Regions from separate parts of the Zobellella aerophila genome, predicted to be linked through region 2. Evidence: predicted binding sites of a transcription regulator. Region 2 holds the regulator's gene; each other region holds the start of a gene.
The links. Region 2 encodes sigma-54, which starts transcription at its own class of promoters, with help from an activator protein. Its sites were predicted from a motif close to TGGCACNGTTTTNGCTT; they were not measured.
Positions count from the first base shown of each region.

Region 1: ABD806_RS14260 (CmpA/NrtA family ABC transporter substrate-binding protein) is a predicted target of sigma-54. The motif match lies at 2,901-2,917, and genes of this name have one in related genera.
Region 3: ABD806_RS09640 (cytochrome ubiquinol oxidase subunit I) is a predicted target of sigma-54. The motif match lies at 3,347-3,363, and genes of this name have one in related genera.
Region 4: ABD806_RS14420 (P-II family nitrogen regulator) is a predicted target of sigma-54. The motif match lies at 3,197-3,213, and genes of this name have one in related genera.

Region 1 covers NZ_BAABCX010000004.1:137,352-145,076, reverse strand. The annotation lists gene ABD806_RS14265 (nitrate reductase) at 1-2,576, shown strand, start outside; gene ABD806_RS14260 (CmpA/NrtA family ABC transporter substrate-binding protein) at 2,979-4,346, shown strand; gene ABD806_RS14255 (ABC transporter permease) at 4,356-5,324, shown strand; gene ABD806_RS14250 (ABC transporter ATP-binding protein) at 5,335-6,150, shown strand; gene cobA (uroporphyrinogen-III C-methyltransferase) at 6,422-7,183, shown strand; gene nirB (nitrite reductase large subunit NirB) at 7,540-7,725, shown strand, end outside.
Region 2 covers NZ_BAABCX010000002.1:774,116-781,840, forward strand. The annotation lists gene mlaE (lipid asymmetry maintenance ABC transporter permease subunit MlaE) at 1-708, opposite strand, end outside; gene mlaF (phospholipid ABC transporter ATP-binding protein MlaF) at 698-1,498, opposite strand; gene ABD806_RS11250 (KpsF/GutQ family sugar-phosphate isomerase) at 1,703-2,677, shown strand; gene kdsC (3-deoxy-manno-octulosonate-8-phosphatase KdsC) at 2,677-3,228, shown strand; gene lptC (LPS export ABC transporter periplasmic protein LptC) at 3,225-3,770, shown strand; gene lptA (lipopolysaccharide transport periplasmic protein LptA) at 3,742-4,272, shown strand; gene lptB (LPS export ABC transporter ATP-binding protein) at 4,276-5,001, shown strand; gene ABD806_RS11275 (RNA polymerase factor sigma-54) at 5,055-6,488, shown strand; gene hpf (ribosome hibernation promoting factor) at 6,512-6,799, shown strand; gene ptsN (PTS IIA-like nitrogen regulatory protein PtsN) at 6,802-7,248, shown strand; gene rapZ (RNase adapter RapZ) at 7,258-7,725, shown strand, end outside.
Region 3 covers NZ_BAABCX010000002.1:423,685-431,409, forward strand. The annotation lists gene ABD806_RS09630 (hypothetical protein) at 29-523, opposite strand; gene cydB (cytochrome d ubiquinol oxidase subunit II) at 798-1,793, opposite strand; gene ABD806_RS09640 (cytochrome ubiquinol oxidase subunit I) at 1,795-3,201, opposite strand; gene ABD806_RS09645 (sensor histidine kinase) at 3,480-5,375, shown strand; gene ABD806_RS09650 (sigma-54-dependent transcriptional regulator) at 5,372-6,733, shown strand; gene ABD806_RS09655 (DMT family transporter) at 7,022-7,366, opposite strand; gene ABD806_RS09660 (LysE family translocator) at 7,559-7,725, shown strand, end outside.
Region 4 covers NZ_BAABCX010000004.1:177,263-184,987, forward strand. The annotation lists partial or broken gene ABD806_RS14400 (solute carrier family 23 protein) at 1-702, opposite strand, end outside; gene ABD806_RS14405 (sterol desaturase family protein) at 1,157-2,185, shown strand; gene ABD806_RS14410 (YacL family protein) at 2,245-2,604, shown strand; gene arfB (alternative ribosome rescue aminoacyl-tRNA hydrolase ArfB) at 2,658-3,074, opposite strand; gene ABD806_RS14420 (P-II family nitrogen regulator) at 3,252-3,590, shown strand; gene ABD806_RS14425 (ammonium transporter) at 3,606-4,832, shown strand; gene ABD806_RS14430 (Fe(3+) ABC transporter substrate-binding protein) at 5,142-6,155, shown strand; gene ABD806_RS14435 (ABC transporter permease) at 6,190-7,725, shown strand, end outside.

The DNA of each region.
Region 1 (7,725 bases), on a different contig from region 2:
GCGTTGGCTGCGGCGTCAAGATCGACGGCCAGGGTGCCGTCACCGGTGACCAGCTTCATCCCGCCAACCGGGGCGCCCTCTGTGTCAAAGGCATGGCGTTGGGCGAAAGCCAGACCCTGCCCAATCGCCTGCTCTATCCCAGGGTAGATGGCAGGCAGCTGGACTGGCCCGAGGCCATCGCCACCGTCGCCACCGGCTTTGCCGAGATTATTAAACGGCATGGCCCCCAGGCCGTGGCCTTCTACGGTTCGGGCCAGATGCTGACCGAAGACTATTATGTGGCCAACAAGCTGATGAAAGGCTTCATCGGCTCCGCCAATATCGACACCAACTCCCGCCTGTGCATGTCGTCCGCCGTCGCCGCCCATCAGCGCGCCTTTGGCGAGGATGCCGTGCCCGCCGGTTATGAGGATCTGGCCGAAGCCGAGCTGGTGGTCATGGTGGGGGCCAATAGCGCCTGGACCCACCCGGTACTTTTTCGCCGGCTGGAGCAGGCCAGGGCCGCCAACCCCGCTCAGCGGTGGATAGTGATAGATCCCAGGGGCACGGCCACCAGCCAGCAGGCGGATCTGCACCTGCAAATAAAACCCGGCTCGGACCTGCTGCTATTCAACGGACTGGCCCGCCGAATCCTGGACAGCGCCAGCATGGACCGGGCTTTTATCGAGCAGCACGTCACCGGCTTTGCCGAGCTGAGCCTGACGTTGGGCGGATCCGAATACCGGACAGATAAGGTGGCCGAAGCCACTGGCCTGACCATCGCCGAGCTGAATCGTTTCTACCAGGCCTTCCTCGATACTCCCAAGACCCTGACCCTGTTCTGCATGGGCATCAACCAGTCCGAACAGGGCACCGACAATGCCGGCGCCATCATCAACTGCCACCTGCTCACCGGCCGCATCGGCAAGCCGGGGGCTGCCCCCTTTTCCCTTACCGGCCAGCCCAATGCCATGGGCGGCCGAGAGGTAGGGGGCCTGGCCAACCAGCTAGCGGCCCATATGGACTTCGCCCCCGGCAACCGGGACAAGGTGGCCCGTTTCTGGGGTAGCGATCGGCTGGCCCCGGGCCCGGGACTAAAGGCCATGGAGATGATAGATGCACTGGAGCGGGGCGACATCAAGGCACTGTGGGTGATGGGCTCCAACCCGGCGGTATCCCTGCCCGACAGCGCCCGTGCCCGCCGCGCCCTGGAAAAGTGCGAATTGTTGGTGGTGTCGGATATCAGTCCCAACACGGATACCGCCCGGCTGGCCAGGGTCTTGCTGCCCGCCGCCGGCTGGGGCGAGAAAGACGGCACTGTGACCAACTCGGCCCGCACCATTTCCCGTCAGCGCCCGTTCAAGCCGGCGCCCGGCGCCGCCAGGCCAGACTGGTGGGCTATCTGCCAGGTGGCCCAGGCCATGGGCTTTGAGCAGGCATTCGGCTTCGACTCGCCCGCCGCCATCTTCCGCGAGCACGCGGCCCTGTCCGGCTTCGAGAACGGCGGCGAACGGTTGTTCGATATCTCGGCCCTGAGCGGCCTGAGCGATGAGCAGTATCAACAAATGACACCGCGCAGCTGGCCCCTGGCCGGTCGGGAAACCGGTCCGGCCCGGCTGTTCGGCGACGGCCATTTCGCCACCCCGGACGGCAAGGCCCGCCTGCACCCGGCCTCCCCCCGGGAGCGCTCCGAGCCGGCCGGAGCCCGCCTGCTGCTCAATACCGGCCGACTGCGGGATCAGTGGCATACCATGAGCCGCACCGGGCATGTGGCCCGGCTGATGGCGGCGACGAGCGAGCCCCAGGCGCAGATAAATCCGAGCACACTGAGCCGGGGCGGCCTCGACCAGGCGCTGCTGCTCCAGCTGCACAATGAGCGCGGCCATACCCTGCTGCGGGTGGTAGCAGACGAAAGCATACCCCCCGGCCAAGTATTCGTGCCCATGCACTGGAGCGGTGAATTCAGCTCGGGTGGCCGGGTCAACGATCTGGTTAGCGCCCGCGGCTGCCCCACCTCGGGTCAACCAGCCTTCAAGCAAAACCCGGTGCAGGTGGTGGCAGTACGCCATCAATGGCAGGCCAGCTGGATAGGTCTGGAGGCCCCTCGCTGGCTGCCGGAATGGTGGAGCCGGCGTCCTCTGGCCAGCGGCGAGTGTTGGAGCCTGATCGACTCGCAGACCTCGCTGGCTGAGGCCAGGACCGCCCTGACCCGCGAAGGCAGCTGGCTGGATTGGCCGCTTCCCCAGGGCCGGCTGCTGGTCGGGCTGGAAGCGGGCAAGATCCAGGGACTGCTGCTGTTCGGCCAGTCGCCCTGGCAGATCAATCCCGAGGCGCTGGCCTCCCTGCTGGGCAGCACGCTGCAACCCAGCCTGCTGCTCGGCCAACTGAGCCAGGCCCTGGCCGGCACTGGCCGACTGGTGTGCAGTTGCTGGAGCGTGACCGAAAAGCGCATCCGCCAAGCCATCGAAGAGGGGGTCGAACAACTTGAAGAATTGCAGCAGCAGCTGAAATGCGGGACCCGCTGCGGCTCCTGCATCCCCGAATTAAAACAGCTACTAGAGGCATCTCAGAGCCAGTCGCTGGGAGAAAAGCTGTAAGCCAGGCCTGCCATCATGGTGGGCGCTTATCCGGCGACCCGGACCACCATATACTACGTTTCTCCAGTCCTCTGCCATTTGGCTGACTCCCATCCCTGAATGGGAGTTTTTTTGTCCGGTTGCCAGCCAGCTGACCACTTTCTCCTAGGGACGCTCGACCACCTGCTCCTTAATATTCGCAAGGCGAGCAAATCTCCCTTCCCGAGGCACCGATGGCCCGGCCTTAGTGCAGCCCTGCCTTATCTTGGTGAAGTGGCTTCCCCCATGGCGGAGCTGACCTTCCATAAGCAAATAAAAACACTTAAAAATCAATATCATAACTTTTGGCACGTATCTTGATGTTGCTTATCTAGCAGCCCGCTTGACGCGGTACCGAATTTAAAAAAACAGGGAGCTCTCAAGATGACGTTATGGAAAAAATCCGCCCTGGTCGGGGCACTCACCCTCAGCCTGGCATCCCAGGCCCCGGCCGAGACCAGCATAGGACCGGCAGAAAAAGACGAGCTGACCCTCGGCTTTATCAAGCTGACCGATATGGCCCCGCTGGCCATCGCCTACGACAAGGGCTTTTTCGAGGATGAAGGCCTGTATGTCACCCTCGAAGCCCAGGCCAACTGGAAAGTGCTGCTGGACAGGGTCATTTCCGGCGAGCTGGACGGTGCCCATATGCTGGCTGGCCAGCCGATCGGGGCCGCCCTCGGCATCGGCACCCGGGCCGAGCTGGTCACCGCCTTCAGCATGGACCTGAACGGTAATGCCATCACCGTCTCCAACGCGCTGTGGGAGGCGATGAAGCCCAACCTTAAGCTGGACGAAGCCGGCAAGCCGCAGCACCCCATTTCCGCCGCCGCGCTCAAGCCGGCCCTGGCGCAATACCAGCAGGCCGGCAAGGCGCTGCAGATGGGCACCGTATTCCCGGTGTCCAGCCATAACTACGAACTGAGATACTGGCTCGCCGCCGGCGGCATCCACCCGGGCTTCTACGCCCCGCACAAGGGCGACAACAGTGGTCTGTTACAGGCCGAAGTGCAGTTGTCGGTGACCCCGCCGCCGCAGATGCCGGCCACCCTGGAGGCCGGCACCATAGCCGGCTACAGCGTGGGCGAGCCCTGGAACCAACAGGCGGTGCTCAAGAAGATAGGCGTGCCGGTGATCACCAACCACGATATCTGGCCCTATAACCCGGAAAAAGTCTTCGCGGTGAGCAAGGCCTGGAGCGACGCCAATCCCAACACCCATCTCCGCCTGGTCAAGGCGCTGCTGCGCGCCGCCCACTGGCTGGATGCGGAGCAGAATGGCAACCGCCAGGAAGCGGTCGATATCCTGTCCCGGCCCTACTACGTGGGTGCCGACCAAAAGGTGATCGCCGCCAGCATGACCGGCTCCTTTGAATACGAACAGGGGGATGTGCGCCCGGCGCCGGACTTCAACGTCTTCTTCCGCCATAACGCCACCTATCCCTACTACAGCGATGCCATCTGGTTTATGACCCAGATGCGCCGCTGGGGCCAGATCCCCCAGGCACGGAGCGATGACTGGTATCTGGAACAGGCCAAACGTGTCTATCGCCCGGATATCTACACCCGGGCCGCCAAGGCGCTGATCGCCGACGGCAAACTGTCTGCCGACGACTTCCCCGGCCTGGACAGCCGCGACGGCTTCCGCCCCGCCACCAGCGCCTTTATCGACGGCAAGACTTACGACGGCCACCACCCCAACGCCTACATTGACCAGTTCGCCATCGGCCTGACCGGCGACAGCCAGCTCTAAGGAGGCATCATGATGAACATCATCCCCCTGTCCCGACTTTCAGGCCTGGCTTCGCCGCGCCGGCTGTCCAGGGCCCTGATCCCTATGCTGGGCATCACCGGCTTCCTGCTGATCTGGCATCTGCTGGCGGCCCAGGTCACCACCTCCCTCGGTACCCTGCCCGGCCCGGTGCAAACCGGCCAGCAGCTGGTCAACCTGGTGCAGGAGCACCAGGCCGAGCGGAGCCGGGAGCGGGCTTTCTATGACCGCCAGATCGCCCGCAACCTGACCATCAAGGCGGAGAATCCCGACGCCCAAGTGCGGATACGCGCCTTTACCGGCCGCCCCACCTTCTTCGACCAGATCCTGACCAGCCTGAAAACCGTGGCCGCCGGCTTTTTGCTGGCCATGGTCATCGCCATTCCGGCCGGTATCGCCCTGGGACTGAACAAGAACCTGTATCAGGCGATGAACCCGGTGGTGCAGCTGCTCAAGCCGGTGTCCCCCCTGGCCTGGCTGCCGCTGGTGACCATAGTGGTGAGCGCCCTCTATGTGACCCCCGAGCCGCTGGTGTCCAAGTCGTTCCTGATCTCCCTGGTCACCGTCACCCTGTGCAGCCTGTGGCCGACACTCATCAACACCGCCGTGGGGGTAGCTGGCATGGACAAGGACCTGGTCAACGTCAGCAAGATGCTGCGTCTGCGCGGCCTGACCCATGTGCGCCAAATCGTGCTGCCCAGCGCCATCCCCATGATCTTCACCGGCCTGCGCCTGTCCCTGGGGGTCGCCTGGATGGTGCTGATCGCCGCCGAGATGCTGGCCCAGAACCCGGGCCTGGGTAAATTCGTATGGGATGAATTTCAGAACGGCAGCAGCGATTCCATGGCCCGCATCATGGTGGCGGTGGTGGTTATCGGGCTGATCGGCTACCTGCTCGACCGGCTGATGCTGGCATTGCAGCAACAACTGTCCTGGGACAAGACCGGCAACCACCGCTAAGGAGACCGAAATGAGCAAACATTACCTGGAGCTGAGCGGTGTCGACATGCGTTTTAGCACCGACAAGGGCGAATTCGAAGCGCTGAAGAACATCAACCTCAGGCTGAAGAAAGGCGAGTTCGTGTCGTTGATCGGCCACTCTGGCTGCGGCAAGAGCACTGTGCTCAACCTGGTGGCCGGGCTGTACACCGCCAGCACCGGCGGCGTTATCCTGGAGGGCAGGGAAGTTGACGGCCCCGGCCCCGAGCGGGCCGTGGTGTTCCAGAACCATGCCCTGCTGCCCTGGTTGACGGTGGAGCAGAACATCGCCCTGGCGGTGGACAACACCTTTACCCGGCACGGCAAGGCCGAGCGCAGGGAGCGGGTGGCCCATTTCCTCGCTCTGGTGCACATGAACCATGCGGCCCACAAGCTGCCCGGCGAGATCTCCGGCGGCATGAAGCAGCGGGTGGGCATAGCCCGGGCACTGGCGGTGGATCCCAAGGTGCTGCTGATGGACGAACCCTTCGGCGCCCTCGACGCCCTGACCCGGGCCCATCTGCAGGACTCGCTGATGGAGATCCAGGCCGAACTGGGCAACACGGTGATCATGATCACCCACGATGTGGACGAGGCCGTACTGCTGTCGGATCGCATCGTGATGATGACCAACGGTCCCTCGGCCACCATAGGGGAAATCCTGGACATTCCCCTGCAACGCCCGCGCAACCGGGTCCTGCTCAGCGACGACACCCACTACCACCAACTGCGCCGGCGGGTGCTCAGCTTCCTGTACGAAGGCCATAACAAGGTCAGCCAGCTGGGCGGGAAGGCCAACGTCGCCTGACCGCCGACGGCAAGCCACGGGGCGGCCTCATAGCGCCGCCCCATAGCGCCGCCCCGGTGCACCATCTTGTTGCCATTGCCTTATGATTGTGCACCCCGCTTGCACATCCCATGTGCAACCACATGATTAACAAGAATATTCACTCTGGCACAGGTTTTGCCTAATACAAGTTAAGTGCTTCCACCCGCCGCGCCATCCGCCGGGCAGGACACGCAGATAAACCAATGCCTTTGTTCGGGGCCTGCCGCGACAGCCTCAAGGAGATAAAGTGATGAACAAATCCATGCATGTAACCCTGGTAGGTGCCGGCCCCGGCGATCCCGAATTGCTGACCCTGAAGGCGATGCGCGCCATCGAGCAGGCCGAGGTGGTGGTGTACGACAGCCTGGTCAGCCCCGAGATCCTGGCCCTGATCCCGGCCGGGGTGAAACGCATCGAGATGGGCAAGCGCTGTGGCAAGACCAGCGCCCGCCAGGAGGACATCTGCGCCGTACTGGTCCGTCTGGCCAGGGCCGGCAACAAGGTGGTGCGGCTCAAGGGCGGCGATCCCTTTATCTTCGGCCGCGGTGGCGAAGAAGCCCTCTACCTGCAGCAACACCGGATCCCCTTCAGCGTGGTGCCCGGCATCACCGCCGCCCTGGGCTGCGCCGCTTCCAGCCTTATCCCCCTCACCCACCGCGGCCTGGCACGCGCCGTCACCCTGGTTACCGGCCACCTGCAACAGGGCGGCGAGTTCAGGGCCTGGTCCGCCCTGGCCCAGGCCGGACAGACCCTGGTGTTCTACATGGGCCTGGAGCAGGCCTCCCTGATCCAGCAGCAGCTGCTGGCCGAAGGCTGCCCCGCAACTCTGCCGGTCGCGCTGATCGAATCGGGCACCACCCGCACACAGCGGATCACCACCACCGGGCTGGGCCGCCTGACCCGTACCGCCGACTCCCTGACCCCAACCGGTCCCGTGCTGATGATGATCGGCGAAGTGGTCCGCCTGCGCGCCGAACTGACCGCCACCCTGGATTCCCTCGCGGTGGCCTGATCCGCGCTTCCCCAGCCTGCTCCCCCACGCAAAGCCAGGGCCCGGAATACTATCCGGGCCCTGCGTTCAACATGCTCCGGTGTTTTATATGGCCACGTGGTCATGCGCATCTCCCGGCTCATGCCAGCCGCATCATCATGGTGAAACCGCTGCCCTCGAAATGGGCAGAGCCTTTCCTCCCATATAAAAAACCCATTTGCAATCAATTACATAAATTATGGCATGTATCTTGATTATATCTATTCAAGCACCAGATGCACCGGCATCAGCGCTCAATAAAGCGATAAGCCGGCAGCAACGGGTCACGACAAGATCGGTCAATTCACCAGCAAGTCCAGGGTGGCTTAAGGATAGTAATGATGAAGCAAAAACTTATCGTAATCGGCAATGGCATGGTCGGCCACCACCTGGTACAGCAGTTGGTTGATCAGCAGGGTCTGGAGCATTACGAGATCACCGTATTCGGCGCAGAAAAACATGCCGCCTACGATCGGGTGCACCTGTCGGAAGTATTCGATGGCAAGACCCCGGACCAGCTGTCC
Region 2 (7,725 bases):
GGTGGTGCCCTGACTGATGCCCGCCGCCGTCGGCTCGGCATCGATCCCGTTGAAAAGTGCAATCCAGGTCACCAACAGGGCAAATACCAGACTCTTAATAAAACCCTGTACCACATCCTCTTGCCAGTCGACCGCCGCCTGCATGCCGGACCAGAACTCGCCCTGGTCAACCCCCAGCCAGTCTACCCCGACCAGCTTGGCGCCCCAGATACCCACCAGGCTGAACATAAAGGCCAGCAATGGCATGCTGAGCAGTCCGGCCCAAAACCGGGGGGCAACCACCCGCCGCAACGGATCTATGCCCATCATTTCCAGGCTGGACAGCTGTTCGGTGGCTTTCATCAGGCCCAGTTCGGCGGTCAGCGCAGAACCGGCCCGCCCGGCGAACAGCAGCGCAGTCACCACGGGCCCCAGCTCACGCAGCAAAGACAAGGAGACCAGGGGCCCCAGGCTGCCTTCGGCGCCAAAATCCACCAGTACATTGTACCCCTGTAGTGCCAACACCATACCGATAAACAGGCCGGACACCAGGATAATGGCAACCGACTGCACCCCCACCACATGCAGTTGCTGGATCAACAGGGGGAAGTGCTTTCTTAGCTGGGGTCGCCCCACCAGGGCATGCATCAGCATGAAGCCGGCCCGCCCCAGGGCGATGATGGCTGCCATGCCCTTCTGCCCCAGGCCACCGATCATATCAATCAACATATCGAAATGACTCTCTTAAGTCTGGTGCAGGGTAATGGAAAGGAACGGGGCCATCGGCCTCTCCCCGCAAAAACTGGATCACTTGGGGATCCTTATGCTCACGCAGCTGCGCCGGAGTACCGGCCGCGACCACCTTTTTGTTGGCGATGATGTAGGCATAGTCGGCGATGCTCATCACCTCGGACACATCATGGGTCACCACTATCGAGGTCAGTCCCTGGGCACGGTTCAGCTCGGCAATCAACTTGACCAGTACCCCCATGCTGATGGGGTCCTGACCGGCGAATGGCTCATCATACATGATCAGCTCGGGATCCTGGGCGATGGCCCGGGCCAGAGCCGCCCGCCGGGCCATACCGCCGGACAACTCGGCCGGAAATAGGCCGGCGGCGCCGCGCAGACCGACCGCCTCCAGTTTCATCATCACCAGGGTATGGATCAGCGCCTCCGGCAAGCCACTGTGCTCACGCAGGGGAAACGCCACATTGTCGAATACCGACATGCCGGTGAACAGGGCGCCGCTTTGAAACAACATACCCATGCGTTGTCTTACCTGATACAGGTGGCTACGGGACAAGGTCGCTATATTTTCGCCGTCAAACAGTATCTTACCGCTGTCGGGCTTGAGCTGGCCGCCGATCAGCCGCAGCAGGGTGGTTTTACCTATGCCGCTGGGTCCCATGATGGCCGTGATCTTGCCTTGGGGGACGCGTACGTTGATCCGGTCGTACAGCACCCTGTCGCCATGGCTGAAGCAGAGGTCCTGTATCTCGACAAGGCCGTTGTCCAAACTCAATTCCTCATAAAAAAGAAAGAATTGTATGGGTAAGCTCGGCACTCGGCAACCAAGGCCATGATTTTTCCTGTTATCCTGCGGCAACTAATGACCCTGTGGTCTGACAAATACCGATAAAACACCGCTTCCGTCCTCGTCACGGTCGCTTATGGGCACAAGCTTTTCTATAATGGCGCCGCCAACGGTGTGGAGAAAACTATGTCTTCTGGATTTGATTATCGAACAACGGCCCGACGGGTTCTGGATATTGAAAAGGCCGCCATAGATGGCCTTTATCAATATTTGGATGATGCCTTCGATCAGGCCTGTGCCCTGATGTTTAACTGTAGTGGCAAGGTGATTGTCACCGGCATGGGCAAATCCGGCCACATTGCCAATAAGATAGCCGCCACCCTTGCCAGCACCGGCACGCCCGCCTTTTTTGTCCACCCCGGTGAAGCCAGCCACGGAGATCTGGGGATGATAGGCGAACAGGATGTGATCATCGCCCTCTCCAACTCGGGTGAAAGCGACGAAATACTGTCCCTGCTGCCGGTACTCAAGCGCCGTGGCCTGCCGCTGGTCTGCATCACCGGCAATCCCGGCTCCACCATGGCTAAGGAAGCCAATATCCACCTCTGTGCCCGGGTAGAACAGGAAGCCTGCCCCCTCGGCCTGGCACCCACTTCCAGCACCACGGCGGCGCTGGTACTGGGTGACGCCCTGGCGGTTGCCCTGCTGGAAGCCCGCGGTTTTACCGCCGATGATTTTGCCTTGAGCCACCCGGGTGGCGCCTTGGGCAAGCGGCTGTTACTGCGGGTCGCCGATATTATGCACAAGGGAGACAGGGTGCCCAGGGTTGGTCCCCAGACCCTGATTATAGAGGCATTGCTGGAGATAGGCCGTACCGGTCTGGGTTTTACCGCCGTGGTGGACGAACATCAGCAACTGATGGGCGTCTATACTGATGGGGACCTGCGCCGCACCCTGGATCATTGCATCGATGTTCACCAGACCCCCATTAGCCAGGTAATGACCCGTCACTCCATTACCGCCCATGCCGGCATGCTGGCGGCGGAGGCGGTCAAGCTGATGGAAGAAAAAGGCATCAGCGGGCTACTGGTGGTCGATGAGCACAACCGGCCGGTGGGCGCCTTCAATATGCATGACCTGTTACGGGCGGGAGTCATTTAATGGAACAGCAAACTCTCTATGGTCCTGTGGCCAACACCGTATGGAAACGTCTTGCCGACGTCGGCCTGCTGATTTGCGATGTCGACGGGGTACTTTCAGACGGAATGATCTATCTGGGCAATCAAGGGGAAGAATATAAAAGCTTCTGCACCAAGGATGGTTTCGGTATCAAGGCCCTGCTCAATGCCGGCATCCAGGTGGCGGTGATCACCGGTCGGGATTCCCGCATCGTCAGTGAACGTATGGCTTCCCTCGGGGTTCGCCATGTGTACCAAGGCCAGGGCGACAAGTGGCACAGCTACCAGGCGCTGTTGGGTACCCTCAAACTGATGCCAAGCCAGGTGGCCTATATCGGCGATGATGTGGTCGACCTGCCGGTGATGCGGGACTGCAGCCTGGGGGTAGCGGTCAAGGATGCCCATCCTCTGGTCCTGCGGGATGCGGATTATATTACCCGTGTGGCGGGTGGATTCGGTGCCGTGCGCGAACTTTGCGATCTTATCCTCGCGGCTCAGGGCAAACTGGAGCAAGCCCAGGGCATGAGCGTATGAACCGGCAGACTTGGCTGTTTGCCGTGCTGCTGCTGTTCGCCCTGGTATGCTGGCAATGGCTCAGGCCCGCGCCCCCCAACTCCGGCCAGGATCAGAATTATCAGCCGGACTTTATCGCCAAGGACCTGAGCAGCCTGCAATACAATAACCTGGGCCTACCCTACCGGGGAATGAATGCGGAGCATGCGGAATACTACGGAGGCCTGGCCATGACCCTGCTGGAAAAACCTGTTATCTTGCTCTATTCCCCCGATGGCCGGCCCCAATGGCAATTGAGTGGTGATGAAGGCATTATCAATACCGACGACAACGCCATCCTGAGAAAGTCGGTGCTGGGCCAAAGCCTGCAAAGTGAGGCTCTGATTGACACCATTTCAACCGAATACCTGGAAATGGACTTTGTGCATAATCAGCTACGCTCAAATCAGGCAGTGATGCTGCGCGGCCCCGGATACCATACCCAGGGCCAGGGCTTGCTGGGCAGACTCGAACAACAAACCGTGGAATTATTAAATGGCACCCAGGCAACTTATAACCCTTAGCGTCACCGGCCTGCTGGCGCTGTCGCTTAACCTGGCTCAGGCCAAGGAATCCGATTTCAGCCAACAGGTTACCATAGACGCCGGCCACCAGCTGGTCGAGCTCTCTGACGACAAAGTCACCTTCAGCGACAAGGTAGTGGTCAAACAGGGCAGCATCGATGTTCGCGCCGATAAGCTGGTGGTGATCCGCAATGCCGAGGGGCTACAGTCCATGACCGCCTACGGCGCACCCGCCACCTATTCCCAAACCCTGGAAAATGGCCAGCCGGTGCGTGCCGAGGCGCGGGAAATTCATTACGACATCAAAGCCCGCACTATCACCCTGTTACGGGATGCCAAACTGAAACAACGGGACAACACCGTCAGCGGCCACCGCATCCGTTATCATATCGACAGGCAGCAGATGGAAGCCGAAGGTCAGGGCCAGCAAGGCAGGGTCACTACCGTCTTCCTGCCGGAGCAGGTAGAAGACCTAGAGAATAATACGGGTAAACAGGACTGAGCCATGGCGATACTGAAAGCACGGGGTTTACAAAAAAGCTATAAGGGACGCCAGGTGGTGGCCGATGTCAGCCTGACCGTCAACACCGGCCAGGTGGTCGGCTTGCTGGGCCCCAACGGCGCGGGGAAAACCACTTCCTTCTATATGATAGTGGGCCTGGTACAACGGGATGCAGGCAGCATTACCATAGATGACCAGGATATCAGCCATCAGCCCATGCATGTCCGGGCTCAGTCCGGAATCGGCTATTTGCCCCAGGAAGCATCGATCTTCCGTCGCCTGAGTGTGGCCGATAACCTGATGGCGGTTTTGGAAACCCGTCAGGATCTGGACAGCCCGAGCCGTAACGAAAAAATGGAACAATTGCTGGAAGAATTCAATATCACCCATATCCGGGACAGCCTGGGCATGAGCCTGTCCGGTGGGGAACGTCGACGGGTAGAAATTGCCCGGGCCCTGGCGGCCGATCCCCGTTTTATTTTATTGGATGAACCCTTCGCCGGTGTCGATCCCATTTCGGTTATCGACATCAAAAAAGTCATACTGCACCTGCGCGACCGGGGGCTCGGTGTGCTGATCACCGACCATAATGTCAGGGAGACCCTGGATGTCTGCGAACGCGCCTATATTGTGAGCCACGGACACCGGATTGCCGCCGGCACCCCTGCCGAAATTTTGAGTAATGAGCAGGTGAAAAAAGTCTACCTGGGTGACCAGTTCAGCCTCTGAATCGGCTCCGCACGGCACAATCGCGGCATAATTAACAAGGACTTACCGAACAGATGAAGCCAACACTCCAGTTACGTCTGGGTCAGCAGTTAACCATGACTCCCCAGTTGCAACAAGCCATCCGGCTGTTGCAACTCTCCAGCCTGGAACTGCAGCAGGAGATCCAGCAAGCCCTGGAGGCCAACCCCTTGCTGGAGCAGGAAGAGCCGGACACCATTGAGGTTGCGGAGCCCCGCCAGGATGACCAGATGGCCACGGACACCGCCATGGAGCAGAGCAAGCTGTCCGACGAACTCCCCACCGACAGCCAGTGGGACGATGTCTACAGCGCTTCCACCAGCGGCCCTGGCCCTGCACCGGACGGGGCCGAGGATATGGTATACCAGGGTGAAACCACCGAGACCCTGCAGGATTACCTGCTTTGGCAGATGCAACTGACCCCCTTCAGCGACACCGATCAGGCCATCGCCACCACCATTATCGACGCCATCGACGAGGCCGGTTACCTGACCATAGGTATTCAGGATATCTGTGACGCGGTTGCCGGCGATGAGCTGGACATTGAGCCGGAAGAGGTCGAAGCTGTATTAAAAAGGATCCAGCATTTTGATCCCATCGGCGTTGCCGCTCGTTCGGTACAGGAGTGTTTGTTGATCCAGCTTGAGCGCTTCCCGCCCGACACCCCCTGGTTACCCCAGACCCGGGAAGTCATTACCCAGCATATGGACCTGCTCGGTAACCGGGACTATCGCACCCTGCAGCGCAAGGCCAAACTGAAGGAAGAGGAGCTGCGCGCCGTGCTGGCCCTGATCCAACAGCTCGAACCCAGGCCCGGCAACAGCGTTCTCCAGAGCAGCTCTGAATACGTGATCCCCGATCTGGTGGTGACCAAGCGTCAGGGGCTCTGGACGGCTGAGCTGAATGCGGATGCCATGCCCAAGGTTAGATTGAACCAAACCTATGCCGCCATGGCCAAACACACTAAGGACAGTCGGGATAGCCAGTTTATCCGCAGTCATCTGCAAGACGCCAAGTGGTTCATCAAGAGTCTTGAAAGCAGAAATGAGACCCTGCTCAAGGTTGCCAATTGTATTGTGGAACAACAACAGGCATTCTTTGAACAGGGAGAGGAAGCCATGAAGCCCATGGTGCTGAATCATGTGGCCGAAGCCGTGGAGATGCATGAATCAACCATCTCCCGGGTGACCACCCAGAAATTCCTGCATACCCCCAGGGGCGTGTTTGAGCTGAAGTACTTTTTCTCCAGCCATGTAGGAACCGACGATGGTGGTGAATGTTCCTCCACCGCAATTCGTGCCCTGATCAAGAAGCTGGTCAGTGCAGAAAATCCGGCCAAGCCATTAAGCGACAGCAAAATCGCACAGTTGCTGGCCGAACAGGGGATACAAGTGGCCCGTCGAACCATCGCAAAGTACCGCGAGTCTCTGGCCATCCCCCCTTCCAATCAGCGTAAACGCCTGGTTTAAGGCAGACCAAGAAGGAAGACGTTATGCAAATAAACCTGACTGGACACCATGTAGAAATCACCGATGCACTACGTGACTATGTGAATAGCAAATTTACCAAGTTGGAACGTCACTTCGATCATATTACCAATGCGCACGTCATCCTTAACGTGGAAAAATTACAACAGATTGCCGAGGCCAAGCTGAATGTCAGCGGCGGAGAAGTGTTCGCCAATGCCCAGCATGAAAACATGTATGCGGCTATCGACGGCTTGATCGACAAGCTGGATCGCCAGATCATCAAACACAAAGAGAAGCTCAAAAAAATATAACCATGGAAGTCGCCGATATATTAAGCAGGGACTGCACCCGCAGTGCAGTTCCTTGTACAAGCAAGAAACGCGCCCTGGAAATCATCAGCGAGCTGGCCGCCCAACATCTGAACATCAACAGCCAACAGCTTTTTGACTGCCTGCTGGCCCGGGAAAAAATGGGTACCACCGGCATAGGTAATGGTATCGCCATTCCCCATGGCCGTATCGGCAATGAAAATAAGGCGACGGCGGTACTGCTGACCTTTGCCGAGTCGGTGGAGTTCGATGCCATCGACAACCAGCCGGTAGGGCTGGTTTTTGCGCTGCTGGTGCCGGAACAAGAATGTAAACAACACCTGAAAACCTTGTCGCTTATCGCCGAAAAGCTCAGTAATAAGCAGGTTTGCAAACAACTACGCCAGGCCACCAGCGACGATGAATTGTACCAAATCATGATTTCTGCCTGAGGAGCTGGTATGCAACTGGTTATCGTGAGTGGCCGCTCAGGCTCGGGTAAGACAGTCGCCCTGCGGGTACTGGAAGACCTAGGCTACTATTGCGTCGATAACCTGCCGGTTGAACTGCTGCCCGACCTGATCAACATGCGTCTGGCCCGTCCGGGTGAAGTGGCGGTTAGCATAGACGTGCGCAACCTGCCCGACAGCACCGAAAAGCTGGAGGCCTGTCTGGCCGAAATCAGATCGATGGCAGAGGTCAACCTCTCCAGTATTTTTATCGATGCGGAAAACAGCGTGCTGATCCGTCGTTTTGGCGACACCCGCCGTCTGCATCCCCTGTCCAGGGAGAGCCTGACTCTGGATGAAGCCATCCGGGAAGAAACCCACTTGCTTGCCCCCCTCTCTTCCGATGCGGATCTGCGCATCGATACCTCCAACCTGAGTATTCACGATCTGAGCGAGGTGATCCGTGAACGCGTGCTTGGC
Region 3 (7,725 bases), 350 kb from region 2:
GCTGTCAATTTTAGTCCCCTCCGAAAGCCTATTGGGATGCGGCGGGGAAGCGGACCAGGGGCTCAGTAGGCTCCTGCCCGGGAGGCACATAGGCCGGTGCCGGCTCCCCGGTCGGACCCAGGTGCCTGATCAGGCTGTAGATGGCAAGCAGATCCGCCTCCGTCATATCACGCAGCGCAAACCAGGGCATGGGCGGGCGCAGTTGTTTGGTTTTGGCCAGCCGCAGCCAGTCGTCAGCAGAGAGGCCCTGCATATAGAGGCGCAGGTTGCTCGGATAGGTGGTGCCCCAGTATCCATGCCAGCCCAGCTGATCACCCGTCAGCCACTGCGCTTCCGGGACTATGCCCCCACTCTGGGCATAACCGGGCGTATGGCAGTCGTTGCAACCGGCTATCTTCACCAGGTACCGGCCGCGCTCAATCAGCTCAGCATCACCGCCGTCCATACCCTGGGCCAGGCCCTGCCCAGCCGCCGACATTGCCATCAGGGCCGTACCCAGCATTAAAGAGGAAAACCTGAACATCTTTGCTCTCCCATCGGCGAACCACCCTGCCACGGACAACCATAGTCCCGGCCATCAGGGTGTCCCATCCAATAAGCATAGCCCGACCCCGGGCGCCCTCGGGGAGAAAGACGAGGCGTTTTATTTCAGCCAATAAAAAGGCCTCTTGCGAGACCTGTTTAAAGTTACAGCATGCTCATCAGCAGCTTGAGCAGGCCGCTGAGCCCGAACAGCGCCAGCAGGCTGACCGCATAGAGACCGGCGAACCAGCGCCACTGCCGTTTTTGCGTTTGCATCAGTAGCCCTCCTCGAAGTCTTCCACCTTGCCGGCGAAGATGCGGTAGCCCCACAGGGTGTAGGCGCAAATCAGCGGCAGGAAGATCAAGATCCCCGGCAGCAGGAACAGCAGGCTGGAATCGGGAGCGCTGGCCTGCCACAGGGTCAGCCGGTGGGGGATCAGGTAGGGGAACAGCCCCACCACCAGGCCGATAAAGCCCATGATAAACAGTCCCACCGCCAGCCAGAAGGGGCGGGTTTCGTGGGGCTTTCCGTCCAGGTCTTTATACAGCAGCCAGCCGAACAGCGCGCTGAGCAGCGGCAACGGCAGCAACAACAGGAAGTTGAGCCCGTCGAACCAGCGCGCCCGTACCTCGGCATTATCCATCAGGGTCCACAGGCTGACGATCGCCAGTATCACCATGATGGCCACCACCAGTTGCCGCCCCAGGTGGGCGGCCCGGGCCATGATGGCGCCGCGGCTCTTCAGCACCAGGTAGCAGCAGGCCAGCAGGGCATAGGCCACCATCACCGCAAAGCCGGTGAACACCGAGAACGCCGACAGCCAGTCCAGGGCACCGGTCGCGCCCGCGCCGGCATCCACACCCTGTACCACGGCCCCCAGGATCAATCCCTGACAAAAGGCCGCCACCGTGGAACCCAGGAAGAACGACAGATCCCACCAGGGCTTGGATCTATGGGACTTAAACCGGTACTCGAACGCAACCCCACGGAAGATCAGCCCGATCAGCATGATGATGAGCGGGGTGTACATGGTCGCCAGCAGCTCGGAATAGGCGGCGGGAAAGCCCGCGAACAGCACCACGCCGCCGAATACCAGCCAGGTTTCGTTACCGTCCCACACATGAGAAATGGAGCGCATCATATGATCCCGCTCCCCCTCACCCTTGAACCAGGGATAGAGGATGCCCAGACCCAGATCGAAACCGTCCAGCACCACGTACATCAGTACGGCAAAGCCGAGCAGCAGGTAATAAAACAATGCCAGATCCATGTTATGCCTCCGCCTTCTGGTGTTTGATATCTTTCACCCATTCCAGGGCAAAGCCGGGTGCATTCACGCCGATCAGGTGCTGCTCCAGGTGCTCCCGATCCGGGGGGCCCTTACGCACCAGCTTGGCCATGAAATAGAGGTACACGCACAGCAACAGGCTGTAGGTCAGCACAAACAGGGTGAGCGAGAACAGCACCCGCTCCGCCGGCAGCGGCGACACCACATCCATGGTCCGCACCAGCCCCTGTACCAGCCAGGGCTGGCGACCCACCTCCACCACATACCAGCCGGCCAGGGTGGCCAGCACCCCCGCCGGTATCATCAGGTTGACCAGGGCCAGGAAGCCCTTGTGCTCATACAACCGCTCCTTGCGCCGCAGCAGCAGGCCGAGCAGCGCCACCCAGATCATCAATACCCCCAGGCCCACCATGACCCGGAACGAGTAGAACACCAGCGGCACATTGGGGCGCTCGTCGGCGGGCACCGACTTCAGCCCCTGCAGCTCGCCGTCCAGGCTGTGGGTTAGGATCAGCGAGGCCAGCTTGGGGATCTTGAGCTCGAAGTGGTTGGTTTCGTTTTCCATGTCGGGCACGGCGAACAGCAGCAGCGGCACGCTTGCTTCCCGCTCGGGCCAGATGCCCTCCATCGCCGCCAGCTTGATCGGCTGATATTCCTTCACCGTCAGGCCATGGTAGTCCCCCACCAGCGCCTGGACCGGCGCCAGGATCAGCGCCGCCCACAGGGCCATCGACAGGCCTTTTTTGGCGAAGTCCTGGTCCCGGTTGTTACGCAGATACCAGGCGCTGACCCCGGCCACCACGAAGGTGCCGGTAAGCAGCGCCGCCAGCAGCATATGCATCAGCCGATAGGGCATCGAGGGGTTGAACACCACCTCCAGCCAGCTGGTGGCCTCGAACCGGCCGTCGATGATTTCGTAGCCGGCCGGGGTCTGCATCCAGGAGTTGGCGGCGATGATCCAGAAGGCGGAAATCCAGGTGCCCACCGCGACCACGCAGGTAGCGAAGAAGTGCAGCCTTTCACTGACCCGCTGCCAGCCGAACAGCATGACGCCGAGGAAGCCGGCCTCCAGGAAGAAGGCGGTCAGCACCTCATAGGCCATCAACGGCCCCAGCACGGGACCGGTGAGTTCGGAAAATTTGGAGAAGTTGGTGCCGAACTCGTAGGACAGCACTATGCCGCTGACCACCCCCATACCGAAGGTAATCGCGAACGGCTTAATCCAGAACTTCGCCAGCTGGAAATAAAGCGGATTGCGGGTCTTCAGCCACAGGCCTTCCCAGATGGCGATGGCGGTGGCCAGGCCGATGGTGATCGACGGAAAAATAATATGAAAACTGACCGTGAAGGCGAACTGGATTCGCGACAGTATGGCGGCATCTAATTCCATTACTCCCCCTTAGCGACGATGGTAACGGTTGATTGCGGCCGGCAGGGTAGCCAGGCCCAGCACAATAAAGATGGCAGAAAATTCAATTACTAACGCGGTCATATCCATGGTAAGTCATTCCCTTATCTGATGATGACCAACTTAACTGCAGAAAGCATGCCATAAAGACAAACGCCTTACCCTGCCTTGCCTTGGATCAAAAAAGTGGCGAAAACTTGCCCCGATCGACAACAAGGTTTACAGTTCCTGGGCCGTTAAGTGTCAACGACGTTTACAGAATGGGATCCGATACCATGGCGCTGGATATTGCCTTCGAATTGATGATGATACTGACCAGCGCCTGCGCGCTGATAGTGTCGGCCTGGTTGTTCTGGCGTGCCCGCGGCCAGCGCAGCATGAAGGCGCTGGCCGGCTTCGGCATCATGATGGCACTCTGGTGCGCCGGCCATGTCGCCGTCTTTCACGGCCTGGAGGCCCTGGGCGCCGCGCTGATCCTCACCAATCCGCTGATGCCGACCTTTTTCCTCGACTTCGCCATCGGCTTCGTCAACCAGGGCCCGGGCAGCCGCCCCTGGCTGAATTGGCTGGCCCGCCGCCGGAGCCTGTTCTACTCGACCAGCCTGCTGGTGATTCTGCTGAGCCTGCTGCTCACCGGCGGCAAGGTGATCGAATTCGGCCACTTCCGCCATTATTTCGTATTCCAGGGCGCCGGCTGGTTCAATATCGCCTATACGGTGGTCATCGGCATCCTGGCCCACGCCATCCTGCTGTGGGGGTTCGGCATCCACAGGGGCAACCGCCGCCGCTCCATCGCCGCCATGTTTGCTGCCGGAGCCTGGGGACTGTGGCTGGCCACCAGCTTTATCTTCCCCTCAATGGGTCTCTATTGGTATCCCTACCCCATGCTGCTGCTGCCCTCATACATAGTGCTGCTAGTCTATGGGGTGGTGCGTTATCAGATGCTGGAAGTCAACGCCTGGGCCAACCGGGCCCTGTTATGGACCCTAATGACGCTGCTGGTGCTGGGACTGATCGCCCTGCTCAGCTCGCTCGCCGGACAATTCGGCATGCAGGCCCTTGCCAATGTGCCCAAATGGCAGCTCTGGCTTTATTCCATGCTGATGCTGACCCTGGCCGTGGCCCTCTATCAGCCGGTCGGCAAGCTGGTCGAACGGCTTATCTATCCGGGCATCCACCTCAACGAACAGCTGCTCGATATGTGGCTGGCCCGGTTACGCCAGGCTAACAGCTGGACCGAGCTGGTAACCATCGCCGAAACCCTGATCTCCCGCCAGATGGGCCAGCCCGTCTCGGTGCACCTCTATCAGCAGGGGGAAGCCCTCACCCACCGCACGGGCATCAATCCGGCCCCCCGCTTGATCTGCCACCATCAGCCCCAGGGCTGGCGCTCCCAGCTGGCGGGCTGGGACGACGTCACTCCCGGGCTGCGCCTGGCCGCCGAGGTGTTCGCCTCGCTGCTGGCGACCCGCTGCGGCGTGCTGGAGCGCTCCCTGCAGCTGGCCGAAGCCGAGCGCAAGCGGCTGGCGGAACAACACCTGGTTGAGCTAGGCGGCCTGTCCGCCGCCATGGCCCATGAAATGCGCAACCCGCTCAATATTATTTCCATGGCCTCGGCAGGCCTGGATCCCGATCGCAAGGCGATGATCCAGAACCAGCTCAAGCGTGCCGACCGGCTGATCTCCGATATGCTGTCCTATTCCGGCCGAATCCAGATCCAGCGCCAGCCGGTACGGCTGAAAGACCTGATCGACAGCCTGAGCCACCAGTTTGACTGGCAGCAGGCCCGCCTCGAGTGCGCCCTGCCCGCCGAGCTGGTCATCAACGCCGATCCCTACCGGCTGCAGCAGGTGTTTACCAACCTGATCGACAATGCCCTGGCCTTTGTCCGCAACCAGGACGGCGGCATCATCCGTATCGAGGCGGGGGAGCGTGCCGGCAGCATACGGGTGCATAACAATGGCCCCGCGCTTGCGCCCGAGATGCGCCACAGCCTGTTCCGTCCCTTCGTCAGCAAACGCAGCGGCGGCAGCGGGCTGGGTCTGGCGATAGTGCGCCGTATCATGGATGCCCATGGCGGCCGTATCCGCTACCGCAACGATCTGGGCTGGAACGTCAGCTTTGAACTGCTTTTCCCCGAGGGAGACCACACATGAACCAGGCACGCATACTGTTGATCGACGATGAACCGGCCTTCCGTACCCTCTGTGATCAGTGGCTGAAGGCGGCCGGCTATGAGGTGAGAAGCGGAGCCGATCTGAACGCCCTGCAGGGTCAGCTGCAGTCATTCGACGCCGATCTGATCCTGCTGGACCTGTCGCTGCCGCCCCACTTCGATCCCATGCACACCCTGGCGGCGGTCCCCCAGTTTGCCGATCGGCCTGTGATCATCCTCACCGGCCACGGCGAACGGGAACTGGCGCTGGAAGCCCTGCGCCAGGGCGCCTGGGACTTCCTCACCAAACCCATAGATCCGGACATGCTGGCGGTGGTGGTCAAACGGGCGCTGACCAAGCACCAGCTGGCCCGGGAGCTGAGTGCGCTTAAAGATAACCTGGGCAAGAAATCCGCGCTCGACACCCTGATCGGCGCCTCCCCGTCGATGGACAATATCCGCGCCCTGGTCAGCCGCATCGCGCCCACCGATGTGCGGGTGCTGGTGACCGGCCCCTCGGGCACCGGCAAGGAAGTGATCTCAAAGGCCATCCACGATCTCAGCCAGCGCGCCGGCGCCCCCTTTATCTCGGTGCACTGCGGAGCCATTCCCGCCGAGCTGCTGGAAAGCGAGCTGTTCGGCCATACCAAGGGCGCCTTCACCGGCGCCGACAAGGCCCGCGACGGCCTGCTCAAGCTGGCCGACGGTGGTACCCTGTTCCTGGACGAGATAGGCGAGATGCCGCTGGCGATGCAGGTGAAGTTGTTGAGGGTGCTGCAGGAAGGCAGCTATTACCCGGTCGGCGGGCGCAGCCTGGAAACCATAGACGTGCGGCTGGTGTCGGCCACCAATGCGGACTTACCCGACAAGGTGAGCCGGGGAGAATTTCGCGAGGATTTGTTCTATCGCATCAAGGGGGTAACCATAGAAACCCGGCCCCTGGCCGAGCGGCCCGAAGATATTCCCCTGTTGATCACCCATTTTCTCGAACTGCAGGCCAGGGACGGCGGAGCGCCCTCCCTGCGTCCCGATACCGATGCCTTCAACTGGTTTATCCGCCGCGACTGGCCGGGCAATGTGCGCGAGCTGAAAAGCGCCCTCGACAGCGTGGCCGCCATCGCCCAGGGCGGCGTCATCAGCCTGGAAGACATCGCCCTGCTCTATCCCGATGCCCAGTCGCAAACCGCCGGCTCCTCCGCCCGGCCGGGCGACAGCCTGGATGCCCAGGTACGGGCGCTGGAAATTCGGCTTATCGGCGAGGCCCTGGCGCGCTTCGACAACAACCGCACCCACGCCGCCCAGGCGTTAGGGCTTTCCCGCCAGGGACTGCTGAAGAAGATAGAGCGCTATGGGCTTTGAGCTAAAACAAAGCCGTAGGCCTGTCACTTGGTCACAAGTTTTTGTTGGCTTTGATGACAGCCCGAAAGAGGACAAAGGGCACTACTCCGCCAACACGCCGTAAACCCTCCCTGGGAGCTCAGCCGACCGTCACAGAGTACGCCATAACAAACCGACAGACTTGTGACCAAGAGGCAAGCCATAAGCGAGCAGCCGTAAACACTCGCCTAGTGTGCAGTTTGGGACCCTCGTTTCCATGCTCTGCATGGGAACGCAGACAGCGTTATGGCCAGACGCCAGGCTTCTGACTCAGTGTTGCACCGCCGAAGAGAACAGGTTGATCACCGCCGTGCCTGCCAGGATCAGGCCGATGCCCAGGATGGCGAAACCGTCCAGCTGCTGGCCATGCCACAGCCAGCTGATCAGGGCGATCAGCACGATACCGGCACCGCACCAGATGGCATAAGCAATGCCGATGGGCACCGTTTTCACCGTGACCGACAGCAGCAGGAAAGCCGCACCGTAACCCAGCAAGACGATGGCCGTGGCCAGCGGCTGGGTAAACTGCTCGGTTTTCGGCAACATGGAAGTGGCAATCACCTCGCAGACAATCGCGATCACCAGCGCCGTCATCGGCGGTATTGCGGCTAACATTTGCACCATGGTAACGGCCCCATAAAACAGAGAATAACCAACCCGCTAGCTTACCCAGTCATGGGCAAGAAAAGCCATGCCTGCGGCCTGAAAAAGCAATAAAATCCGCCTTGCCCCTCCGGGGGCCACTCGAATTAGGCCGGTCATTGCTGCTATATTGTTGCTCCCCTTACCCTGATCCGAGACACAACGATGGCCCTGGACACCTGGCTTCTCTACCTGGCCGCCATGATCGGCCTGTCACTCACCCCCGGCCCCAACAGCCTGCTGGCGCTGAGTCACGGCGCCCTCTACGGCCGGCGCAAGACCCTGTTTACCGTGGCCGGCGGCGCCCTCGGCTTCGCCATCGTCATCGCCCT
Region 4 (7,725 bases), on a different contig from region 2:
AGGGAACAGGCCATCAGTACCAGGATGGCGGCCACGAAGAAGCCCACATGGCGACTGGCGACGCCGGTCATCTGGATCACCCCGTTGTTCTGGCTGAAGATGAATACCGGGAAGGTATTGAACAGCGAGGCATCGAAGCCCAGGCCGTATTGCATGGGAATGGGCAGGGCCATGGCCGGCAGGCTGCCGTCCTGCATGGCGCCGAAACCGCCGCCGATAGACAGCAGCCCTAGCTGGGTCAGGGGCAGCCCGATCAGGGTGACGATAATGCCGCTGACCAGGGGCGAGATGATGCGCCGGGCCAGATGCAGGAAGCGGGACAGTATCATTTCGGTCGGCGCGGCGAGCATGGCTTCGGTGCCGACACCGCCCTCTTTCATTGCCAGGCCGCTGGCGATGATGGGGCCCAGGAAGTTAAAGCTGGTGCCCTGGATCTACAGCAGGCCGGTTCCCACGGGACCGAACCGCTTCATCTGGATGAAGGAGGCCACACCGGTGATAAACAGCGACATGCTGATGATATGGGCGGTATCGGCGGCGGGAATACCCAGGATCTGGCAGATGATCAGCGGCGGAGTAACAACGACCACGAACAAGGCCAGCAGATGCTGGATGGCGGCGAACAGGGACTGTACAAAGGGGGGGAGCGTACAGCTGGTAGACCAATTCCGATTGGCTGGCCTGAGGTTGGTTGCGGGTGATGGTTCATATGTATGCACTCCGGGTATGTGTACAATTTGTTGAGGATTCGGCCGTTATTTTTGTCGTTGTCAGCCCGGACCTGAGGGCTGTCTCTCTTTATGTTAAGAGTTTTTATCTATGATTACCGAGATTTGTCGATATTTTCACCTAATTTAAGGCGGCCGTACAGGACGATGGAGATTAATACGACGAGCCAGACGTTCGGGGGAAGAATTAATATAATTTAAATTGTATTTATTTTTGTAATTTATTGTGTTCAATAATTTTGATCTCATGTCCGTCATTGTCTTAGCAGCGGCTTTATCCTGTTTTGTAATAGAGTTGCGAATGGTTTTCTTTTAGAATCCGGCCCTGGTAGTGTGGAGCCCGAATTGATGGGCGGTAACTATGACTGGTCGGCTTTCGTGGATATCCGTACCGGGAATGGATGACCACGTGGGGATGTGAAGTGGAAATGTTTTATGCGTTGTTTGATCGGCTGCAACTGTTGCTGATCGATCCTATGGTCGACAAGCTGGTCGGGGTCTTCGATCTCAATGGCCGCTTCTCGGTGGTGTTCCTGGCGATATCCTATCTGGCGGCCCTAGGGCTCTACCTGCAGCGCAAGCGAGAGGGCGCCCCGGGCACCGCCAGTTACTGGACCTTTATCGGCGGTCGCGATGTGCTGTTTCATCCCTCGGCGCTGCTGGACTATCAGTATTATCTGCTCCGTGGGGTGCTTAAGGTGCTCTTCGTGCTGCCGGTGGTCGGACTGGTGGAGCCCCATATCTGGGAGTCCCGGGACTATATGGGCTTCTTCACCCGGGTCTGGGGGGAACGGCCGCGCCTGGGAGAAAACATGGGGTTGATGATGCTCTATGGTCTGGGCCTGTTCCTGGTGGCCGATTGCGTGCATTACTGGGTGCACCGGGTTTTTCATTGTCGCTGGCTGTGGGAATTTCACAAGGTGCACCATTCGGCGGAAGTGCTGGTGCCAGCCACCGCCAGCCGTATCCATGTGGTGGAAAAGGTGGCGGAGAAGCTCGCCAAGGGCCTGTTTATCGGTGCCTATGCGGGGGGCTTCTATTACCTGTGCGGTGGCAGCGTGAGCAAGTATACCCTGTTCGGATCCAGCTACCTGGTGCTGCTCTTCAACTCGCTGGCCGCTAACCTCAGACACACCCATATCTGGCTGTCGTTCGGTCCGGTGATCGAGCATGTGATCAACAGCCCGGCTCAGCACCAGATCCACCACAGCAACGATCCCAAGCATTTCAACAGGAACTTCGGCACCAATTTGTCGGTGTGGGACTGGATGTTCGGCACTCTGTATGTCACCGGCTGGCAGCCGGAGCCGCTCACCTTCGGCGCGGGCAGGCCGGAAAACAACAGGTACCGCAGCCTGTGGGCGCTGATCTTCCTGCCCTTTATCCTTACCATCAGCCGGCTGCATGTTCGGCTCCGCCTTGCCGGCCGGCGGCCGGCAACGGGACCCGATCGCTGAGACCTTTGTCCTGCTCCGGCCCGCGGGGTAGAATCGCCGTTTTAACGCAGGAGGTATGGGTGGAGTTTGAATTTCTTCGGGATCTGGATGGGCGTCACCGGGCCCGTTTTACCATGGGCCATGAAGCCCTGGGCCAGTGGTTGACCGATGAGGTGGATCCTGCCGAGGCGAGCGAGCTGTTGCGGGTCATCGGCATCATCGAGGCGTGTGAACAGCAGGAGTTCAGGAAAACCTACCCCGAGTTTACCCTGCTGCTGACCAGGGAAGAGGCTGAGTTGAGTGCCCATGCCCTGGCGTTCGATACCGATCAGATGGAAGACGGCATGGCCTATTACGATGACGAGCTGTACGCCGGTTGCGGCCTGGACGACTTGGCCCGGGTGCTGGAACAATGGCGGGATTTTCTTACTGGCCGGTGAGCGGTGACCCGGGATCAGGGACTGGACTGCATACTCGAGTCCCTAGTCCCCAATCACAGCTTGATCTTCCCCCGTCCGCTCTTGATTTTTCCCCTGTGGATCTTGCTGTCCGTGCGTTTGCGCTTGGCGGCCTTGCTCGGTTTGGTCGCCCGGCGCACCTTTACCGGCCGGGTGGCCTGTTGCAGCAGGGCGAGCAGCGCCTCCCTGGCGGTTTCCTTGTTTTGCAGCTGGCTGCGGTAGCTCTCGCAGCGGATCAGGATCCAACCCGACTCTAGCACCCGATGATCCTGCAACGTGCTCAATGCCACCTTGTAGGAATCTGGCAGGCTGGGGCTGTTGGCATAGTCGAAGCGCAGCTGCACCGCCGAGTCGGTCTTGTTCACATGCTGGCCACCCGGGCCGCTGGCCCGCATGGTTAAAAACTCCAGCTCCTGCTCGGGGATATGCACCCGGGCCGATAGGGATAACATGGTCTGACTCCCTTGCACCATCTCGGTGCGATCATTGTTTAACCTGCACCAAAATCATATCACAGCGGACGGGCTCATCCGTCACTTATAGTTAAGCTATTGAAAATTAACAAATAAAAAGTTGGCACGAAGATTGTTTGTATTTGGTTAACCCAGGCTTAAACAACGGAGCTAGCCATGAAAATGATCTGCGCCATTATCAAACCGTTCAAACTGGACGATGTGCGTTCGGCCCTCGCCGAGGTCGGCATCGAGGGGATGACGGTATCTGAAGTAAAGGGATTCGGACGGCAGAAAGGTCATACCGAACTGTATCGGGGCGCCGAGTACACGGTGGACTTTTTACCCAAAATCAAACTGGAAATTGCCACTCAGACCGAGCAGGTCGAGCGCGTGCTGGAGGCGATTTGCGAAACCGCCTATACCGGCAAGATAGGCGACGGCAAGATCTTTGTTTACGAGCTGCAGCAAACCGTGCGCATCCGCACCGGTGAGCGGGATATTGAAGCGATTTAAGCGAGGGAATGCATGATGGATGCACTAACTGAAATGAAGTTTGCCCTGGACACCTTTTACTTCCTGATGTCCGGTGTACTGGTGATGTGGATGGCGGCAGGCTTTGCCATGCTGGAGGCCGGCCTGGTACGGGCCAAGAACACCACCGAAATCCTGACTAAGAATATTCTGCTGTTTGCCATCGCCTGCACCATGTATCTGCTGGTGGGCTACCACATCATGTATGTGGACAATGCCGAAGGCGGCTGGTTGCCCAGCCTGGGCGGCCTGATCGGCAGCCAGGCGGAAGGCGCCGACCATGCCCTGGAATCCGATTTCTTCTTCCAGGTGGTGTTTGTGGCGACAGCCATGTCCATCGTCTCCGGTGCCGTGGCCGAGCGGATGAAACTGTGGGCGTTTCTGGCCTTTGCGGTGGTCTTGACCGCCTTTATCTATCCGTTGGAAGGCTATTGGACCTGGGGCGGTGGCTTCCTGTCAGAGTGGGGCTTCTTTGACTTTGCCGGCTCGGGCATAGTGCATATGGCCGGTGCCGCTGCCGCCCTGGCGGGTGTGCTGCTGCTGGGTGCCCGCAAGGGGAAATACGGCAAAAACGGCGCCATCCATCCGATCCCCGGCTCCAATATGCCGCTGGCGACCCTGGGTACCTTTATCCTGTGGATGGGCTGGTTCGGTTTTAACGGGGGCTCCCAACTGCTGCTGTCCGATGTGGAGAACTCCACCGCGGTAGCCAAGATTTTCGTCAACACCAACGCCGCCGCCGCCGCCGGCGCCATCGGTGCCTTGCTGGTGACCAAGCTGACCTGGGGCAAGGCCGACCTGACCATGATCCTCAATGGTGCGCTGGCCGGACTGGTGGCCATTACCGCCGACCCCCTGTCGCCCGGCCATCTGTGGGGCGCCACCATCGGCCTGCTGGCAGGGGTGCTGGTGGTTTACGCCATCATCAGCCTGGACAAACTGCGCATCGATGATCCGGTCGGCGCCATCTCGGTACATGGCGTCTGCGGTATCTTCGGCCTGCTGATGGTGCCGGTCGCCAATGACGACGCCTCGCTGTGGGCCCAGATGGCCGGTATCCTGGTGATCGGTGCCTGGGTATTCTGCGCCAGCCTGCTGCTCTGGTATGTGCTCAAGCAGGTGATGGGTATCCGGGTGACCGAAGAGGAAGAAATGTCCGGTATGGATATGATCGACTGCGGTATCGATGCCTACCCCGAGTTCGTGACCGTGAAGCAAAATTGATAAGGTATTTACGAGGCTGCCGAGCCTGGTTCTTTGGGGGACTCTGAGTCCCCCTTTTTTCGTTTGGAGTTTGAATGCCGGGCAATGGCCGTTAACCAACCGGGTCCTGGAACACTCCTGTTTCGGAGCAAAATATCGCCGTTCGGCCGATGTTTGATTCGGCGAAAGAAGGGAGACGGACGAATAGGTAGAGCGAGTGCGGATGAAAATTTTTCTTATTCAGTCATAGCCTGGCTATTGATTACGTTAGCTACAAATGTATACTTCTAAACGCTAATTATTCTCACTCAACCAAATGGAACCTGGATAATGCACCATAAACACCTGTTGTCCGCTGCCGCTGTGTTGGTAAGCAGTTTGTCCGCCAATGCCTTTGCCGAAGAGGTGAATGTCTATTCCAACCGTCAGGACTTCCTGATCGCGCCTATCGTTGAGGCCTTTACCAAGGACACCGGCATCGATGTCAACGTGGTGTTTATCAAGGATGGCATGGGTGAGCGTCTGGAGCGGGAAGGGCGCCTGTCACCGGCCGATCTGGTGCTGACCGTCGATGTCAGCCGCTTGATGGACGTGGTCGATAAGGATCTGACCCAGCCGCTGGACAACAAGGTGCTGGAGGAAAATATCCCGGCCCAGTACCGCGATGCCGATGGCCGCTGGTTCGCCCTGACCACCCGCGCCCGTGCCGTGTATTCTTCGGTGGAGCGAGTTGGCAAGCGTGACGACATCACTTATGAAGAGCTGGCCGATCCCAAATACAAGGGCAAGCTGTGTACCCGCAGCGGCAAGCACCCCTACAATGTGGCGCTGACCGCCTCCATGATTGCCGAGCACGGCAGTGAATACACCAAAACCTGGCTGGAAGGCCTGAAGGCCAACCTGGCGCAGAAGCCCCAGGGCGGCGACCGGGATCAGGTCAAGGCCATCAAGGACGGCGTCTGTGATTATTCCCTGGGCAACAGCTACTACTACGGCGTGATGCTGAGCAACGACAAGCAGCGTGAGTGGGCAGAAGCCGTCCATATCAACTTCCCCAACCAGGCGGATCGTGGCACCCATGTGAATATTTCCGCCATGGCCCTGACCAAGCATGCCAAGAACAAGGATGCGGCGGTCAAGCTGATGGAGTTCCTGAGCAACGATCAGGCTCAGCACCTGTATGCCTCCGCCAACCACGAATATCCGGTCAAACCGGACGTCGAACCTTCCGAGCTGGTCAAGGGCTGGGGCGAGTTCAAGTCCGACACCCTGCCGCTGACCGATGTGGCAAAACATGCCAAGGAAGCGCTGCAATTGCTGGACGAGGTTCAATACGATCTGTAAAAAGACGGGGGTGCGCCCCCGTGTAGAGTAATAGATGAAAAGACTTGGTTGGACAGTCAGCAGCTGGGGCCTGGCCCTGGTGCTGACTTTGCCTGTTTTGGCACTGGTCTATGAGGCCTTGCTACCCACAGAGGATATCTTCCATCATCTGTGGAGCACTGTGTTGCCCGTCTATATCGGCAACACCTTCTGGCTGGTGTTGGCGGTGATGGGTTTCAGCCTGTTGTGCGGCCTGCCCGCCGCCTGGTTGATGGCGATGTGCGAACTGCCGGGCAAGCGCTGGCTGCAATGGGCGCTGATCCTGCCGTTGGCCATGCCCTCCTATATAGTGGCCTTCGTCTATACGGATCTGCTCGATTATTCCGGACCCGTGCAGGCTGCCTTGCGTGGCTGGTTCGGCTGGCAGTCCTCGACGGAGTATTATTTCCCGCCGATCCGCACCCTGGGCGGTGCCGCCATCGTGCTGGGACTGGTGCTCTACCCCTATGTCTACCTGCTGGCCCGCACCGCCTTCCTGGAGCAATCCACCAACCTGATCCAGTCCAGCCGCCTGTTGGGCTGTACTCCCTGGCAAAGCTTCAAGCGGGTGAGCCTGCCCCTGGCGCGGCCGTCCATAGCCGTCGGCCTGTCGCTGGTGGCGATGGAAACCCTGGCTGATTTCGGCACAGTCCACTTTTTTGCGGTCAGCACCCTGACCACGGCGGTCTACGATACCTGGCTGGGCTACGGTAGCCTGAATGCCGCCGCCAAGATTGCCGCCATCATGCTGCTGGTGGTAACCCTGCTGCTGAGCATGGAACGGATGAGCCGCAAGCGTCAGCAGGTATTCCAGAAAACCATGGAGCATGAGCAGGAAACCGGCTACCGGCTGACCGGCCTGACCCGCTTGGCTGCCCTGGGCTATTGCTGGGGACTGGTGACCATAGGTTTCCTGCTGCCCTTTGCCATCCTCTGCTATCACGCGGTGTACTATTTCGATCAGGCCTGGAACGCCAAATTTTTCCAGTACAGCGCCAACAGCCTGCTACTGTCTACCCTGGTGGCTCTGCTGGCGATATTGCTGGCGGTGATGCTGGGCATGAGTCATCGGTTGAAGGGAAGAGCCTATACGGCACTACCCATGCGGCTGGCGTCCATGGGCTATGCCCTGCCGGGCACAGTGCTGGCGATTGGCGTGTTGATCCCTCTGACCGGCATGGACTTTGCCATTAACGATCTGGCCCTGTGGCTAGGCCTGCGCGAACCTGGGCTGGTGCTGACCGGCACCATGACCGCCATTGCCTTCGGTTACCTGGTGCGCTTTGCCGCCATGGCGGTGGGGGCGGTGGAGAGCAGCATCAACAAAGTATCGCCGTCGCTGGATATGGTCACCCAGACCCTCGGCTACGGCCCGGGCGCGATGATCGCCCGGGTGCATATTCCCTTGATCCGAAAGGGAATTTTGGCCGGGGCCCTGTTGGTGTTTATCGAATGTATGAAGGAGCTGCCGGCTGCCCTGTTGCTGCGTCCCTTCAACTTTCATACCCTGGCGACCTATGTGTATCAATTCGTGTCTGACGAGCAGCTGGAA